DNA from 2 places in the Salinicoccus bachuensis genome. Region 2 is predicted to be linked to the other one. Evidence: riboswitches for the same ligand, from Rfam matches in the RefSeq annotation. Region 2 holds a riboswitch; the other holds the start of a gene.
The links. A riboswitch is a leader RNA that binds a small molecule or an ion and turns the genes downstream of it on or off. The one in region 2 is predicted to bind lysine.
Positions count from the first base shown of each region.

Region 1: it holds a riboswitch for lysine, as region 2 does, so the genes downstream of both, RQP18_RS07345 (aspartate kinase) here and RQP18_RS02545 (Na+/H+ antiporter NhaC family protein) in region 2, are expected to answer to the same signal.

Region 1 is NZ_CP138333.2:1,451,784-1,459,748, reverse strand. It holds gene pepF (oligoendopeptidase F) at 1-242, shown strand, start outside; gene RQP18_RS07360 (CvfB family protein) at 267-1,139, opposite strand; gene RQP18_RS07355 (NAD-dependent protein deacylase) at 1,136-1,879, opposite strand; gene RQP18_RS07350 (ABC-F family ATP-binding cassette domain-containing protein) at 1,964-3,568, shown strand; lysine riboswitch at 3,653-3,832, shown strand; gene RQP18_RS07345 (aspartate kinase) at 3,910-5,112, shown strand; gene RQP18_RS07340 (aspartate-semialdehyde dehydrogenase) at 5,131-6,126, shown strand; gene dapA (4-hydroxy-tetrahydrodipicolinate synthase) at 6,119-7,015, shown strand; gene dapB (4-hydroxy-tetrahydrodipicolinate reductase) at 7,012-7,740, shown strand; gene dapD (2,3,4,5-tetrahydropyridine-2,6-dicarboxylate N-acetyltransferase) at 7,745-7,965, shown strand, end outside.
Region 2 is NZ_CP138333.2:485,722-493,686, reverse strand. It holds gene RQP18_RS02580 (biotin transporter BioY) at 1-43, opposite strand, end outside; gene RQP18_RS02575 (2-hydroxyacid dehydrogenase) at 160-1,116, opposite strand; gene RQP18_RS02570 (TIGR01457 family HAD-type hydrolase) at 1,117-1,881, opposite strand; gene RQP18_RS02565 (DUF86 domain-containing protein) at 1,871-2,302, opposite strand; gene RQP18_RS02560 (DUF3055 domain-containing protein) at 2,391-2,657, shown strand; gene RQP18_RS02555 (YutD family protein) at 2,718-3,125, opposite strand; gene lipA (lipoyl synthase) at 3,130-4,050, opposite strand; gene RQP18_RS02545 (Na+/H+ antiporter NhaC family protein) at 4,194-5,786, opposite strand; lysine riboswitch at 5,868-6,030, opposite strand; gene RQP18_RS02540 (bifunctional metallophosphatase/5'-nucleotidase) at 6,078-7,394, opposite strand; gene RQP18_RS02535 (sulfite exporter TauE/SafE family protein) at 7,405-7,965, opposite strand, start outside.

The DNA of each region.
Region 1 (7,965 bases), 970 kb from region 2:
ACACGTACTCAGCCGGACTGACCATTGCGACCGCAATGAGCAAGCGGGTGCTGAATGAAGGTCAGCCTGCCGTCGATGACTGGCTGAAGGTGCTCAAGTCCGGAGGTACGAAATCCCCTGTCGAGCTTGCACAGATGGCCGGTGTAGACGTAACGACAGACCAGCCACTCCGTGATACGATTGATTACATTGGTGAGCTTGTGGATCAGCTTGAAGCACTGACAGAAGAAATAGAAGGATAGGAAAAACCGGTAATCGAATTTCGATTACCGGTTTTCTTTGAGCAGTGTTTCCCGGGAGGTCTGTTCGACTTTCCCTTCTTTCATCAGACGTCCAAGTGCACGCTTGAAGGAGCCTTTTGACATATTGAACGCTTCTTTGATGTCTTCTGGTGAGCTCTTGTCATTCAGCGGCATGCGTCCGCCATTTTTATTGATATAGTCCAGCAGCTTTTCGCTGTCGGCGTCCATCTTCTTGTATGCCTGCTGGATGAATGAACCGTTGATTTCGCCCTTGTCATTGATGCCGATGACCCTGAATTTTTTCAGTTCGCCCAGTCTCGGTTCGTCTTCGCGTTCGCTTTCATGGACAAATACCTTATGGCCACCTTCGGTCAGAAGGAAGGTGCCGATCCGGAGAAGACGGTATGCGCGGCCTTCCATCCATTTGTTCTTCAGTTCTTCAAACTTGGACGGCTCGACCGGGGTGAAGCGTTCTGCTGCTTCATTTTCGGTGATGAGTCTGCCATACAGCTGGCTATCGCTTTCCGCCCTCAGTTTGAGATACAGCTTGTCGCCTTCCTTCGGCCACACGCTTTTCACTTTGGGAAGATCGATCCACGGCACCAGTATCTCCCTCGGAATGCCGATATCCACATAGGCACCCTCCCTGTTCACTTCCGTGACAGTGGCATAGCCATACTGGTCGACGGAAGCATCAGGGACGACGGGTGCTGCAAACAGTTCGCCACTTCTGTTCGGATAGATGAAGGCGCTGACCTCCTCCCCGATTTCGTACTCCCTGTCCGAGGCCGAAGCGTTCATCCTTATATAGAGTGCATCTTCCATCTTCAGATGATAGGTGGAACCTTCCTTTTTAATTACTTCCAAAAATTGTACTGTACCTGATATCTGGTTCATATATTATCTCCTTCATTATTATAGATCGTTTCAATCACTTCGGTCATATCTTCGTTGATGACAAGGTCTGCCTCCCCGTCAAATGGTGTTTCATCCCTGTTGATGATGATCAGGTGGCCGCCACTGAAATAGTTGATCAGAAATGCTGCCGGATTCACCAGGAGGGACGACCCCATCACTACCAGCGTATCTGCCTGCGCCAGTTTGTCTATGGCAGAATTTATGACGGTTTCATCAAGCATTTCCCCATAGAGTACGATATCCGGCCTGAGTACGCCGCCACATTCGCAGTGCGACAGGTTCCAGGCCATGACGGTCTGCTTGGAGTATTCCCTGTCGCATGATGTGCAGTAGAAACGGTTGAGCGAGCCATGGAGTTCATCTACATTCCGGCTGCCTGCATCGTGATGCAGACCATCTATGTTCTGGGTGATGACCCCGAGCGAACGGCCCTCTGCTTCTTCGTGCGCGATGAAGTCATGCACAATGTTCGGGGCCTTGTCTGCAAGCATCAGACGTTTCCTGTAGAAACGGATGAAACTTTCCGGTTCATCCTCAAGGTGTGCCCTGCTCAAAAGATATTCCGGCGAATGGCCTGCCCTGCTGATTTCATCGAACAGGCCACCCATACTTCTGAAATCGGGGATGCCGCTTTTTACCGACACCCCTGCACCAGTGAAAAATACGGTACGACGACTGTCATCCATTATACTGGAAAATCGGCGCAATTCGTGCTTCATTGGTATCCGCCCTCCTAGAATTATATTTCAATGGTACCATAAATGTGTTATCATCGCTTAAGAATATACTAAAGGAGAATGCCTATGCTACAGGTTATAGATGTTGGTCTGAGGTTTGGCGACCGCAAACTGTTTGAAGATGTAAATATAAAGTTCACCCCGGGGAATTGCTACGGGCTGATCGGCGCAAATGGTGCCGGCAAGTCGACGTTCCTCAAAATACTCTCAGGAGAAATGGAGGCTCAGACCGGCCATGTGAGCATGGGGAAGGATGAGCGTCTGGCCGTCCTTAAGCAGGACCATTTCGGATATGAAGAGTATCGCGTCCTGGATGTCGTAATGATGGGCCACGCAAAGCTGTGGGAAGTCATGAATGAAAAGAATGAAATATATATGAAGCCCGATTTTTCAGATGAGGATGGCATACGTGCTGCTGAACTCGAAGGTGAATATGGAGAAATGGGCGGCTGGACGGCCGAATCCGATGCTGAAAGCCTATTGCATGGTCTGGGCATAGATTCAAGCCTGGTCGACAAGAACATGTCAGAACTTGAAAACAACCAGAAAGTCAAAGTTCTGCTTGCACAAAGCCTGTTCGGCAACCCTGATGTACTGCTCCTCGATGAGCCGACCAACGGCCTCGATATAGAAGCGATCCAATGGCTTGAAGAATTCCTGATTAATTTCGACAATACTGTTATCGTGGTTTCCCACGACCGCCATTTCCTGAATAATGTGTGCACACATATTGCCGACCTCGACTTCGGAAAAATACAGTTGTATGTAGGCAACTATGACTTCTGGTACCAATCCAGCCAGCTGGCCCAGCAGATGGCCCAGGACCAGAACAAGAAGAAGGAAGAGAAGATAAAGGAACTGAAGGATTTCGTTGCACGCTTCAGTGCGAATGCCTCCAAATCCAAGCAGGCGACGAGCCGTAAGAAGACGCTTGAGAAGATCGAACTCGAGGACATCAAGCCATCGTCCAGGAAGTATCCTTTCGTGAAATTCACACCGGACCGAGAAATCGGCAACGATCTGCTCTATGTCAAAGGGCTGACGCACAGTGTGGATGGGAATAAAGTGCTGGACGACGTAAGCTTTACGCTGGATCCATATGACAAGGCGGTCCTGATCGGCTCCTCTGAAATCGCGCGGACTACCCTCCTCCGCATCCTGGCTGGTGAAATCACCCCGGACGCGGGCGAAGTCAAATGGGGAGTGACGACAAGCCAGAGCTATATGCCGAAAGACAACTCGGAATATTTCGAAGGCGTCAATACGAACCTTGTCGACTGGCTGCGCCAGTATGCGCCACCTGAAGAACAGACGGAAACCTTCCTGAGAGGATTCCTTGGAAGAATGCTGTTCAGCGGCGAAGAAGCCAAAAAGAAGGCAAGCGTATTGTCAGGTGGGGAAAAAGTCCGTGCAATGCTGTCGAAGATGATGCTGTCAAAAGCGAATGTCATCCTGCTCGATGAGCCGACCAACCACCTCGACCTGGAAAGCATCACTGCAGTGAATGACGGTCTCAAAGACTTCAAAGGCTCGATCATATTCACTTCCCATGACTTTGAGTTCATCAACACGATCACAAACAAGGTGATTGATCTGAAGAATTCCGGTGCCATCGTCAAGGAGTCCACCTACGAGGAGTATCTGAAGGATCAAGGCCTTATAAAATCGTAATTTATAGACAATTGCATATATTTTTAAAAAAATAGTTTACATGCATGATTTATGTATGTATAATGGCATTTATAAAATTAAATATCAGTTGGATGAGGCGCATCAATCATGAGTAGCCACTTAACATAAAGTCTGCGAACTTTAAGTGTGTGAAAGGGTGCGATGCCGAAATGGCCTGCCGTTGCAGCGGCAAGTCATTGGATCTGAGGGTTAAGAGCTACAGGTCTGTCATTATTTTTACAATAATGGAGTGCATCACTTGTGTATAGATCAGAACAAGTCCGGCATTCCGCCGGGCTTGTTTTTTTAGTTTGAGTGAGTGCTTCCCTACAGGAGGACATATGGAAACGAGCGTTTTGAAATTTGGCGGAACATCAGTTGGGGATTTCGACAAGATAAAAGAGATTGCGAATGAATTGAAATCAAGGGTTTCCCGGGGAGAAAAGCTGATTGTCGTAGTCAGTGCAATGGGCGGCACAACAGATGAACTTCTGTTGAATGCAAACAGCCTCTCCTCCACTCCGAAGGAGGACCATGTGGCACTGCTGCTGACTACAGGAGAGCAGCAGACCATCTCCTACCTCTCGATCGTCCTTGAAGATCTTGGCATACGGACAAAGGCGATGACAGGCTACCAGGCAGGCATAAAGACATTTGGCGGCCACATGAAAAGCAGGATTGCGGATATTGATCAGCATCACCTGGAAGCCGCTTTGGAAACCCATGATGTCATCGCCATAGCCGGATTTCAGGGCATCAACGACAATATGGAGATCACCACGCTTGGACGCGGAGGATCCGATACGACGGCAGTGGCCATAGCGGCACGCTGCAACATGCCATGTGAAATATATACGGATGTGAATGGTGTCTATGCCACAGACCCGCGTGTATATGGAGAAGCAGGAAGAATATATGAAATTACGTATGATGAAATGATGGAAATGAGTGCACTCGGTGCAGGCGTCCTTGAAACACGATGCATAGAGATCGCGAAGAATCATTCGATTCCCCTTTATTTGGGACGGACACTATCAGATGAGAAAGGAACATGGATCATGGAAGAGACACAAGTTCTTGAAAGAAAAGCAGTAACCGGTGTGGCGCTGGACAGTGACATCATCCATGTCACACTATATGAACCCGAACGGGAATCCACGCTCATCTTCGATCTGTTTGAAAAGTTCGAAGCCCATGACATCAATATCGATATGATCTCGCAGGTCGTGAACAGTGAAGGCTTCCAGTTGTCCTTTACAGTCAAAGGAAACGAATCCTATCGACTAGATGAGATATTCGAAGCGGTCGAACGTCTGCACCCGGATATGGTGCTCGATGTAAGGACCAACCATTCGAAAGTCTCGATCATCGGTTCCGGAATGCGCGATATGACTGGTGTTGCCTCCAAGGCCTTCATGGCACTTCAGGCAGCGGGCATCATGTTCTATCAGACCACAACTTCGGAAATCAGCATTTCCTATGTTGTGGACAGTGAAAAGGACAGGCAGGCAGTGGAAGTACTGGCGACAAAATTCAATCTATAAAATCAGGAGGAAATCATTATGGTAAAGGTAGCAATAGTTGGAGCGACAGGTGTCGTCGGAAGCAAGATGATTGAAATGTTCGAGCAGTATGAGATAGCAGCGGATGAGCTTGTACTCTTCTCCTCTCCCCGGTCTGCGGGCAAGGAGGTCCAGGTGCAGGGTCGGACGTATACAGTCCGGGAACTGACGGAGGAAGCGACGAAGGAAGGCTTCGATTATGTCATCATGAGTGCCGGTGGCGGCACAAGCAAGCAATTCGCTCCACTCTTTGAAGAAGGCGGCGCCATCGTGATAGACAATTCAAGCCAGTGGCGGATGCATGAAGATATCGATCTGATCGTGCCGGAAATCAACAGGCCGGCACTTGATCGCCGGATCATTGCAAATCCGAACTGCTCCACAATCCAGTCTGTTGTCGCCCTTCAGCCACTGAAGGAAAAATTCGGACTCAAAAGGGTCCATTATACAACATACCAGGCAGTATCCGGTTCAGGTGTCGGCGGTCTGCGCGACCTTGAAGAAGGTGCAAAGGGAGAGGCACCGACAACCTACCCGCATCCCATCCATGACAATGTACTTCCCCATATAGACGTCTTCCTTGAAGATGGCTATACAAAAGAGGAAAGAAAAATGATTGATGAAACACAAAAGATTCTGAGTCAGCCTGACCTCGCTGTGACGGCGACCTGTGTCAGGGTGCCTGTCACAAACAGCCATGCCGTTCAGATCAATGTCACCCTTGATAGGGATGCTACTGTCGAAGAGGTGCGTGAAGTCTTCAAGGGCATCCCCCATATCAAACTGGTGGACAATCCAGAGAACAATGAGTACCCGACTCCTCTTGAGAGCACAGGAAAAAGTGAAGTATTCGTCGGCCGCATCCGGAAGGACGAGTCGCTCGACAATACGTTCCATATATGGTGTACAGCAGATAATCTTCTAAAAGGCGCAGCGCAGAATACGGTACAGATCCTAAAAATGATGATGGAAACGGAGAGTGTTCAAAATGGATAGTGATATTATTTTTGAAGGTATTGGCGTAGCGATTACAACCCCTCTTACGAATGATGAAGTGGATTATGATGCGTTCAGGAAGCATATCGAGTATCTGATTGAAAACAATGCCCAGGCGATCATTGTAAATGGTACAACCGGCGAATCCCCTACACTGGCTTCCGATGAAGCACGCGAACTGCTGAAAGTCGGTGTGGACACGGTTGACGGCAGGATCCCGGTCATCGCCGGTACAGGAACAAACTCGACACGTGCCAGCATAGAGCTGTCCAAGTATGCAGCAGAAATCGGAGCGGATGCACTGATGCTCATCACCCCCTACTACAACAAAAGCAACCAGCGCGGCCTCTATCAGCACTTCACAAAGATTGCAGACAGCACGGATCTTCCGGTCGTCCTGTACAACGTGCCGGGAAGAACAGGCATGACCATTGAACCGGAAACGGTCGCAGAATTGAGCAGACACCCGAATATTGCGGCGCTGAAGGATGCTGTAGGCGATCTTGGATATACTGAAGAAGTACTCGAACTGACTGCAGACCAGAATTTCATCCTGTACAGTGGAAATGATGACAATATGCATGACTTCTGCAAGCTGGGTGGAAAAGGTCTGATTTCGGTCGTAGGAAACATCATTCCAGGTGAGCTTCAGGAAGTCTATGAAAGCATAAAGAATGACAGCAAAGATTCAAAAGAGCAGTTCGATGCATTGATGCCGATGATCAGAGCCGTACAGGTGGATGTCAATCCGATCCCTGTAAAAGCGATGACGAGTGAACTCGGGTTCGGCAATTATGAACTCAGACTGCCACTTGTTCCTCTTGAAGAGGAAGTGTTGAATGAAGTGGTCCAGACGCTGAGAAACTTCAAGGAGGGCTCCCTCGTATGAAGATCCTCCTCATAGGCTACGGCACAATGAACAAAATTACAGCAAGACTTGCCGAAGAAGAGGGGCATGAAATAGTTGGAATCATTGCAGGCAGCGGCAAGGACGCCCCCTACCCTGCATTCGACACGATTGATGCAGCAGAAGCGGATGTCGCAATCGATTTCTCGCATCCGGACCTCCTTCTGCCCCTGCTTGAGGATGAGGTGAAAACTCCTCTTGTAATCGCTACGACAGGACAGAAGGAAGAGATCGTATCTCTACTCAAGGAAAAAAGCGAATCATTGCCGGTGTTCTTCAGTGCCAACATGAGCTATGGCGTACATGTAGTGAATACGCTGCTCAAGAAGGCATTGACGATGCTGGATGAGTTCGATCTGGAGATGGTGGAACGCCATCATAATAAGAAAGTCGATGCACCAAGCGGGACACTCGTAAAATTGCTCGATACCGCTCTGGATCACCGTGAAAACAGCTATCCGGTCTATGACAGGTCCAATATCCATGAAAAAAGGAAGAAGGAAGAGATTGGCATCAGTGCGATCAGGGGCGGTTCCATTGTAGGTACACATGATGTTATATTTGCTAAAGATGACGAAGTCATCGAGATCACCCATCAGGCACAATCCAAGGAAATATTTGCGAATGGTGCACTGAAAGCTGCAAATGTTCTGGTCAATCGTCCGAATGGCTTTTACGACTACAATAATTTATTCGAGGAGAGATAGTAGAATGGAAAACTTTACAGCAGAAGAAATCATCCAGTACATCAGTAATGCACACAAGGTGACACCGGTGAAAGTATACGTCAACGGAAACTTTGAAGGTGTGGAATTCCCGGATACACTCAAAGTGTTCGGCAGTGAAACTTCCAAAACGATCTTTGCAGATCTGGCGGATTGGAAAGCATTCGAAGAATACAACAAGGATATCATCACAGATATCGAAGTTGA
Region 2 (7,965 bases):
GTGCGGCAAACAGGGCAACATACACAAGATGTTTCGTTGACATCAAACCACCTCTTTCCTATTTGCCTCCCATCATACCACTATCCGGAGCCTTTGTTAACCTTTATTTATTTAAAGTTGACAATAAGGGCTGAAGGCACCCCCTGAGGGCGCCCTTCCCTATTTTACCGGTGTAATCGGCTTACCGCCATTCAATACTTCCATGATATTGTTGACGCACAGGTTCATCATGTTGTTCCGCGTATCCACCGATGCGCTGCCGATGTGCGGAAGCAGCGTCATGTTGTCGATGCCGATGAAAGGATGGTCCCTGCCGATCGGTTCGTTTTCAAAAACATCGAGGGCGGCGCCTTTTATTTCACCAGTTCTGACCGCTTCTGCGAGGTCTTCCTCCACAACGTGGGCGCCGCGGCCGATATTGACGAAGAAGGCGCTCTCCTTCATGCGGCTGAATGCCTCCCTGTCAAAACGGTGCTTCGTCTCTTCAGTGAGCGGGGCAGCACATAATACAAAGTCCGATTCAGCCAGCAGATCTTCGAATGAGACCAGTTCTGCACCCATGGACTCCCCGACTTCGGAGCGGCTGCGGTTATGATAGAGGACTTTAGAACGGAAGCCAGACAGGCGCCTGGCGAATGCCGCTCCGATCGAGCCCATGCCGAAGATGCCCACCGTCTTGCCGAAGACATCCGTACCGGCCATGTGATATGGGCTCCAGCCCGACCATTCCCCTGCCATCAGCTCGCGGTTCGCCTCCAGTACACGACGTGCGGCCGTCAGCATCAGCGTGAATGCAAGTTCGGCAGTGGTTTCGGTCAGCACATCCGGAGTGTTCGTAATGATGACATCATGCGCCCGGGCCGCTTCCAGATCGATGTTGTCAAAGCCGACAGCCAGATTGGCCACGACTTTGAGATTTTCTGCATTCTGGAGCATCTCCCGATCGACCTTGTCGCTGAGCATGGTCATTACACCATGGGCATCTTTCGTCTCTTCAAGGAAGCGTTCGCGCGGCATCGGCTTCTCGTCTTCATTCCATACGACCACTTCAAAGTCCTTCTTCAGCTTTTCAATCATGTTCGGATTGATTTTTCGGGTGATTACAATTTTCTTCACTTACTCCACACTCCATTCTTTCAGATGATCGATCATGTATTCAGGCTGTCTTGCCTGTTTCTTCACTGCCTCTCCAGATGTGACGCCCGTATTGACATGGAGCGTATCCACGCCATTATCGAGACCGGTACGGATATCGGTGTCATAGTTGTCGCCGACGAGCAGCACCCTGTCCTTCGGCAGTCCGAGCGTGGAGACGGCCGCCTCCAGTATGATGCCCTGGGGCTTTCCGATTGTGACCGGCTCCACATCCGTCGTATTCACGAGCACCGATACGAGCGCACCATTCCCCGGCACGAGCCCCGCCTCTGTCGGAAATTTCCGGTCCGGATTGGTGGAGATGAATTTTGCCCCGCCGGCAATCAGCCGGGCACCGAGCGACAGTTTTTCATAGTTGATGGCCGTATCCAGCCCCATCACCACATAATCCACATCGGAATCCGCAAGGGTGAATCCAGAATCCGCAAGGGTTGATTTCAGACTTTCGGAACCGATCACATGGACGCGTGCTCCGGGCTGCTCCGTTTCGAGGTAGGCGGCCGTTGCCATCGCTGATGTATAGAGTGTTTCCGGATGGATGTCAAACCCCATGTCGATCAGCTTCTGTGCCGCTTCCCACTGTGTTTTTGTGGCATTGTTGGTCAGGAAAACATACGGGATGCCATTTTGGTTCAACCGGTCGATGAAGTCGATGGCCCCGTCTATAACGGTGTTCCCACTGTACATCGTGCCGTCAAGGTCGATCAGGTAGCCTTCATACTTCATGCTGATCTCCCCCGAACGCAGTGATCGCCTGTCCCTCATTTTCAAAGAAGGCGAAGACATTGCCTTTGAAATCCCTGTATGCCGGCAGATGCTTCTGGAAACTCTCCTTCATCGCCCGGTGGTCCAGCTGCGTATAGTTGCGTGTCAGTTCGCTCCGCCATCTGAATGTTTCGCGGAAATGCCCGTTATCCTCCGGCGGGATCGCACCCTCATTTTCCATGATGTCCATGACATCCTGGTAGCTTCCCGGATCGCGCAGGATGAAAGCATCGATGATCATGTTGCCGACATCGACCACCGCTTCAATCAGCATATGGCATGTGCGCTCGAGCGCAAGCCCTTCCTTCCTGTCGAAATCGGCTGCAAGGTCCTCTATATAGTCCAATCGTTCAAGCAGTATATCCTTGTCTACAAAATACATCCATCGACACTCCCATAATAGTTCTTTTGTAACTCTCCCAATAATATGATAGCATAATTCCAGTACACTTGAACTGGAGGGGAACCCTTTGATCGACTTCTTTCTTTACGATGAATCAGAAGATACCTATACCCGCTATGTCAGCTTTGTGGGCGAACATGGGCGGTACGATCTGGCCATCATCCAGACGGACCGCTATTTCGGCAAAAGCCTGGTCCTGAACACACAGGGCAACCGGTTCGGCATCATCGGCCCGGATGATCTCGAAGAGGAAGGATATATCGCCCATATACTGGGGTACACCGACGAGGAAGCTTCGGAAGTGGAGGCGTTCCTCTCGGAAATCATCGTCTGAAGAAAATATGTGTGGATAAGAATGAAGCCTGCTCCCCCGAATCGGGGAGCAGGCTTTTCCTCATTCCCCGTCCACAGGCTGATGGGCGGCGAGCGTCTTGTTCTTCTGTGGTTCCGGCCCCGGGCCCTGTCCCTCGGGTGAAGTTCCGGTGCTTGTGCTTTCTTCATCCGCTTCCTGCCCCGCCTTCATTTCCGATTTCGGGATTTTGCGCAATACGAAGTAGGCACAGCCGAAGTTGCAGTACTCATAGAGGTAGTCCTGTATGGCACTGTACTTCTTGTCCCGTTCCACCTTGGATTTGCCATCCCGGTAGAAGCCGGTCAGCCTCAGCTTCTCATAGCCGATATCTCCAACGATATAATCATATTTATTGAGCACTTCGCTATACTTCTTTTTAAATTGTTCTTCATCAAAAGCATCCCGGTAATCTTCAACCAGTTCAAAATGCATATGATCTATCGTAATCATAGTACTACTCACCTTTCAATAGTTCATCACCTTTGGCCTGCCTTGCCTTGGCAGCTTCGTTCACCTGCTCATCGGCATGATAGCTTGAACGGACCATCGGCCCGGCTTCACAGTGCTTGAAGCCTTTTTCCATCGCCACTTTCCTCAGTTTGCCGAATTCAAGCGGCGTATAGTACTTCTGGACTTTGAGGTGCTTCCTTGAAGGCTGCAGGTACTGGCCGATCGTCAGTATGTCGACATCATTCGCACGAAGGTCGTCCATCGTCTGGTGGAGTTCCTCGACCGTCTCGCCAAGGCCGACCATGATGCTCGATTTGGTCGGAATATCCGGATACATCTCTTTTGAACGCCTGAGCAGTTCAAGCGTCCGATGGTATTTCGCCTTTGCACGGACTCTTGGCGTCAGGCGCTCCACCGTCTCAATGTTATGGTTCAGAATATCAGGCTTGGCATCCATCAGTGTCCTGAGGTTATCATACTCCCCACCCATGTCCGATGGCAATACTTCGATTGTCGTAAATGGATTCTCCTCGCGGACTTTCCTTACCGTCTCCGCATAAACCCTTGAGCCGCCGTCCTTCAGGTCATCCCTTGCGACTGCCGTGATGACGACATGCTTCAGGTTCATCATCTGCACAGATTCCGCCACGCGGTTCGGCTCGTCCCAATCCAGTTCATTCGGCAGTCCTGTCTTGACTGCACAGAATCTGCAGGCACGGGTGCAGATCGCACCCAGGATCATGAATGTGGCAGTGCGGCGTTCCGCCCAGCATTCGTGTATGTTCGGGCACTTTGCCTCTTCACATACTGTATGTAGGTTCTTCTCACGCATCATTTTCTTCAGGCCGGTATAGTTTTTATTGGTGTTCAGCTTGATCTTCAACCAATCAGGTTTTCTCAGGATCTCTTCATTTTTTGTAGCCACTTATAATGCCCTCCTTATGAATTGAATATCATGTTCATATTATCATAATTATTCGAATAAAGTGTCAAAAATAAAAAAATGTTCCAATATGTGGGCTATTGCATATTAAAAAGCTCCCATCCTGAGGTGGGAGCTTTTCTGCTCTATGATTCTGTACTTTCTTTGGCGATTGGAGTATAGACGACCTTGGAGACGACTACGACAATAATGATGAGCACCAGCAGTGTCAGAAGGGCGAGCAGGAGACTCGATGTCAGCCCGAGGACCAGGTAGCCGACCAGCGCAATCAGCGCAGAACCGACCGCATATGGCAGCTGGGTCATGACATGGACGATGTGGTTGCACCCCGCACCGGTGGATGACAGGATCGTCGAGTCCGAAATCGGTGAACAGTGGTCGCCGAACACTGCGCCGGCGAGTACCGCTGCGATGCTTGGCAGCAGCAGGTCCGTCGCATCGAGTGAGATCATGATTTCACCCGTGATCGGGATCAGGATGCCGAACGAACCCCAGCTTGTCCCCGTTGCCAACGCCATCAGACAGGCGACCGCAAAGACGACTGCAAGCAGCAGACCTGTCGGCATGTTCGAATTCTCGACCATCGCACCGAGCAGTTCGCCGGTGCCGAGCTGGCCGATCAGATCCCCGATCATCCATGCCAGAGTCAGCACAAGGATTGCCGGGAACATTGCCATGAAGCCGGTCTTCACACCCAGCCAGATTTCCGTCTTGCCGAAGTCGCTGTCCTTGCGTGTATATTTGAAGAAGTAGAACAGGCTCAGCACCAGGCCGACGATTCCCCCGATGACGAGGGAATGCGTAACCAGCGTATTTTCGAAGATGCTGAAGATGTCGAACGAACCGCCCGTCATTGCACCTGTGACGAACATCGCCACGATGACCGTGATGGCGAGACCCAGAATCGGCACGATGAGCGCTTTGGCAGAACCCTGCTGATGGACGGGGAGCTCCTCGTCCGTCTCGCCGGGCACTTCACGCGTGTCCCCGACGACCTGTCCCTCATTGATGGCGAGGGATTCGTGCTTGCGCATCGGTCCGATGTCGAAACGTGTCAGGATGACGATGAACATCATCGCCACCGCAGTCAGTACGTAGAAGTTCATCGGAATCATATAGACGAATGCCTGGAATGGCGTAACCGCCACCATGCCCGCTGCGGCAATCAATGGTGCCACCAGCCCCATGATGCCTGCGCCCCAGCTTGAAATCGGGGCGATGACGGAAATCGGTGATGCCGTCGTATCGATCAGATAGGCAAGCTTTGCCCGGGAGACGTTATATTTGTCCGTAAGCGGCTTTGCCACCTGGCCGACGATCAATGCACTGAAGTAATCATCAATGAAGACGATGATGCCGAGCAGTGCGGTTGCCATGTTCGCACCCCGCCGGGATTTCACCTTCGTCAGTGCCCAGGCGGTGAAGGCCCTGGCCCCGCCCGACATGTTGATGAATGCCGTCATGATGCCGAGCAGACTGAGGAAGATGAGGATGAATGCATTCCATGTATTGATGGATCCCCCATCCACGAAAATGATCGCGAAGCTGTTCCAAATCATTCCCAGCGTTTCCATTATGTCCGCGCCCGCTACGACAAACGCCGAAGTGATGATCCCGACACCAAGGCTGATGCCCACTTTGCGTGTCAGCACCACCAGCAGCAGTGTAAGAAGCGGCGGGACGAGGGAGATGTACTCCCAGTTCAGTATACTTTCCATATATATCCTCCTGAGAAACTATTTAGATCATAAAAAGACGTCACAGCAGCATTACAGATTCAGCCACCGTGACGTCCATCACCAATATGTAGCGCATCATCGTAATGACAGTACCCGGCCTCTTCGACCTGGTCCCAGAATGGCACCCCGCCGGGTGCATCCTTCGGCAACTGCCCCTTTCCAGAAGTTCAAAGCATGCCTGCTCCCTCCTGTACTCATGGCCGTTGCGACCTCTACTTTCCGTTCTTCAATTGTCATAGAATATTATAGCATAGATTGCGCACTTTTCAACTATAATTCCGTACGGTACATCTTGACGATATCCCGCAGAAACTCCGGCATCTTGTAGACTTTCTTCGAATACCTGAACTGCGGGAATATCCTGCCGAAAGTGTACATGTCCAGTGTGCCGAGCTTATAGTGCCGCCGGTCATCGATACGTTCGCCATTGATGTAGTATTCGCGCTCCGACTGGATATAGCCGATATTGTCCGTGACGAAACAGCCGAATATATCCCCTCTGAAACCGAGGCCCCGGACGATGTCATCCTTGAACTCATGCTTTGACGCCTGGTTGAAGACTTCCTTCAGTTCACGCCCGGTCAATTCAATCTGGACCGTATTGATCGCATGCGGCAGCACCTTGTGCAGGTCGTATTCCGTCAGGGCGCCGCCTTCGAAAGGCTTCGCAATGAGCCCCGTGTGGAGCAGGCTCGCATCACTGTCCGTGAACAGCCTTACCATGCGTGCCAGTGTCACGATGAACTGGCTGGTGGAATAGAGGGTCCGTCCGATCGGCGGCGCCTCATCCTTGACGACTGTCGACATCATGTCCCGGCCGATTTCATAATAATGGTCATCGCTGCTCGACAGGAGGTCGGTATCATAGATGCGCGCATGTTTCCGGATGAGGGAATGCCCTTCAAACTCCAGCGTCACTTCCCCGACGTAGTCGCCGAACCGTCCGGCAGCCGCAAGCAGGGTATCTCCGACCCACTCCCCCTCTTCGAAGTAGTGGTGGGTGTGCGAACTCAATATGACATCTATTTCAGGGAACATCATTGCGAGCGACTCGTCATCATAACGTCCGAGATGGCTCATCATGACGATGCAGTCGACCTCTGTATTGATCTCCCTTATGGCTTTCAGAATCCATTCGAAAGCATCCGACACTTCCCAGCCCAGTGCCTTGTAGAAGGGGGTGAACTCCACCGTCGCGGCGATGAAGCCGAACCTGATGCCCTCCACCTCCTTGATGACATAGGGTTTGAAGTATGGGGACGTGCTGCCCACCTCACGGAGGTTGGCACAGATGACATCGAAATCGGCGTCGTCGTACAATTCCTTCAGGTCTTCCTTCTGAAGGGTGATGCCTTCGTTGTTGCCGATTGTGGCCACCTCGCAGCCGGCCTCGTTGAGAATTTCCACGTTTCCCTTCCCGAGCGTCGCTTCCGTGTAGGGATGGGAGCGGTCTGCGTGGTCTCCGAGATCGACATACATCATATTCTGTTTGTATTGCCGCTTCTTGTTGTGGAGAAAATCTTTTATCTTCAGATAGTTATACAGATGACTGTGTATGTCATTTGTATGGAATAGCTTCACTTCCATCGAATCACCTCTAAATGATGGTCTGTAGAATCATGTATACGCCGAGCAGCAGAAGGACTGTGCGCAGCACGACAACGAGCGAATCGGAATTGAAGCGGTGGTTGGCCATTACGCCGATCTTGGCCCCAATGAAGGCGGCGGGCACGATGAAGAGTGCATACCAGAAGTCCACATTGCCCTGCAGCATATGGCCCACGGCTGCGGCCGAACCGGAAAAGAAGACCATCATCATGCTCGTGCCGATCGCTATGGTCGCCGGCATGCGGAACACAAGCAACATGAGCGGCGTCATCAGTGCGCCGCCACCGATGCCGAAAAGACCGGTGAAAAAGCCGACCACGAATGTGGATATGATGGCGATATAGGCCGGGAATCCATAGTGGTGGACCTCCCCCATATTATCCACATGGGGCTCCATATAGCGCTCGTTTTGAAAGATGGAAATGGGCTTTATCCTGTCCCTGATGATGAGCAGGGCACTTAGAAATATGAGGAAGATGCCGAAATACAGGTTGAAGCTGTCGATTGTGAAGAAGCGGCTGGCATAGGATCCGATGAAGGCACCCGGCAT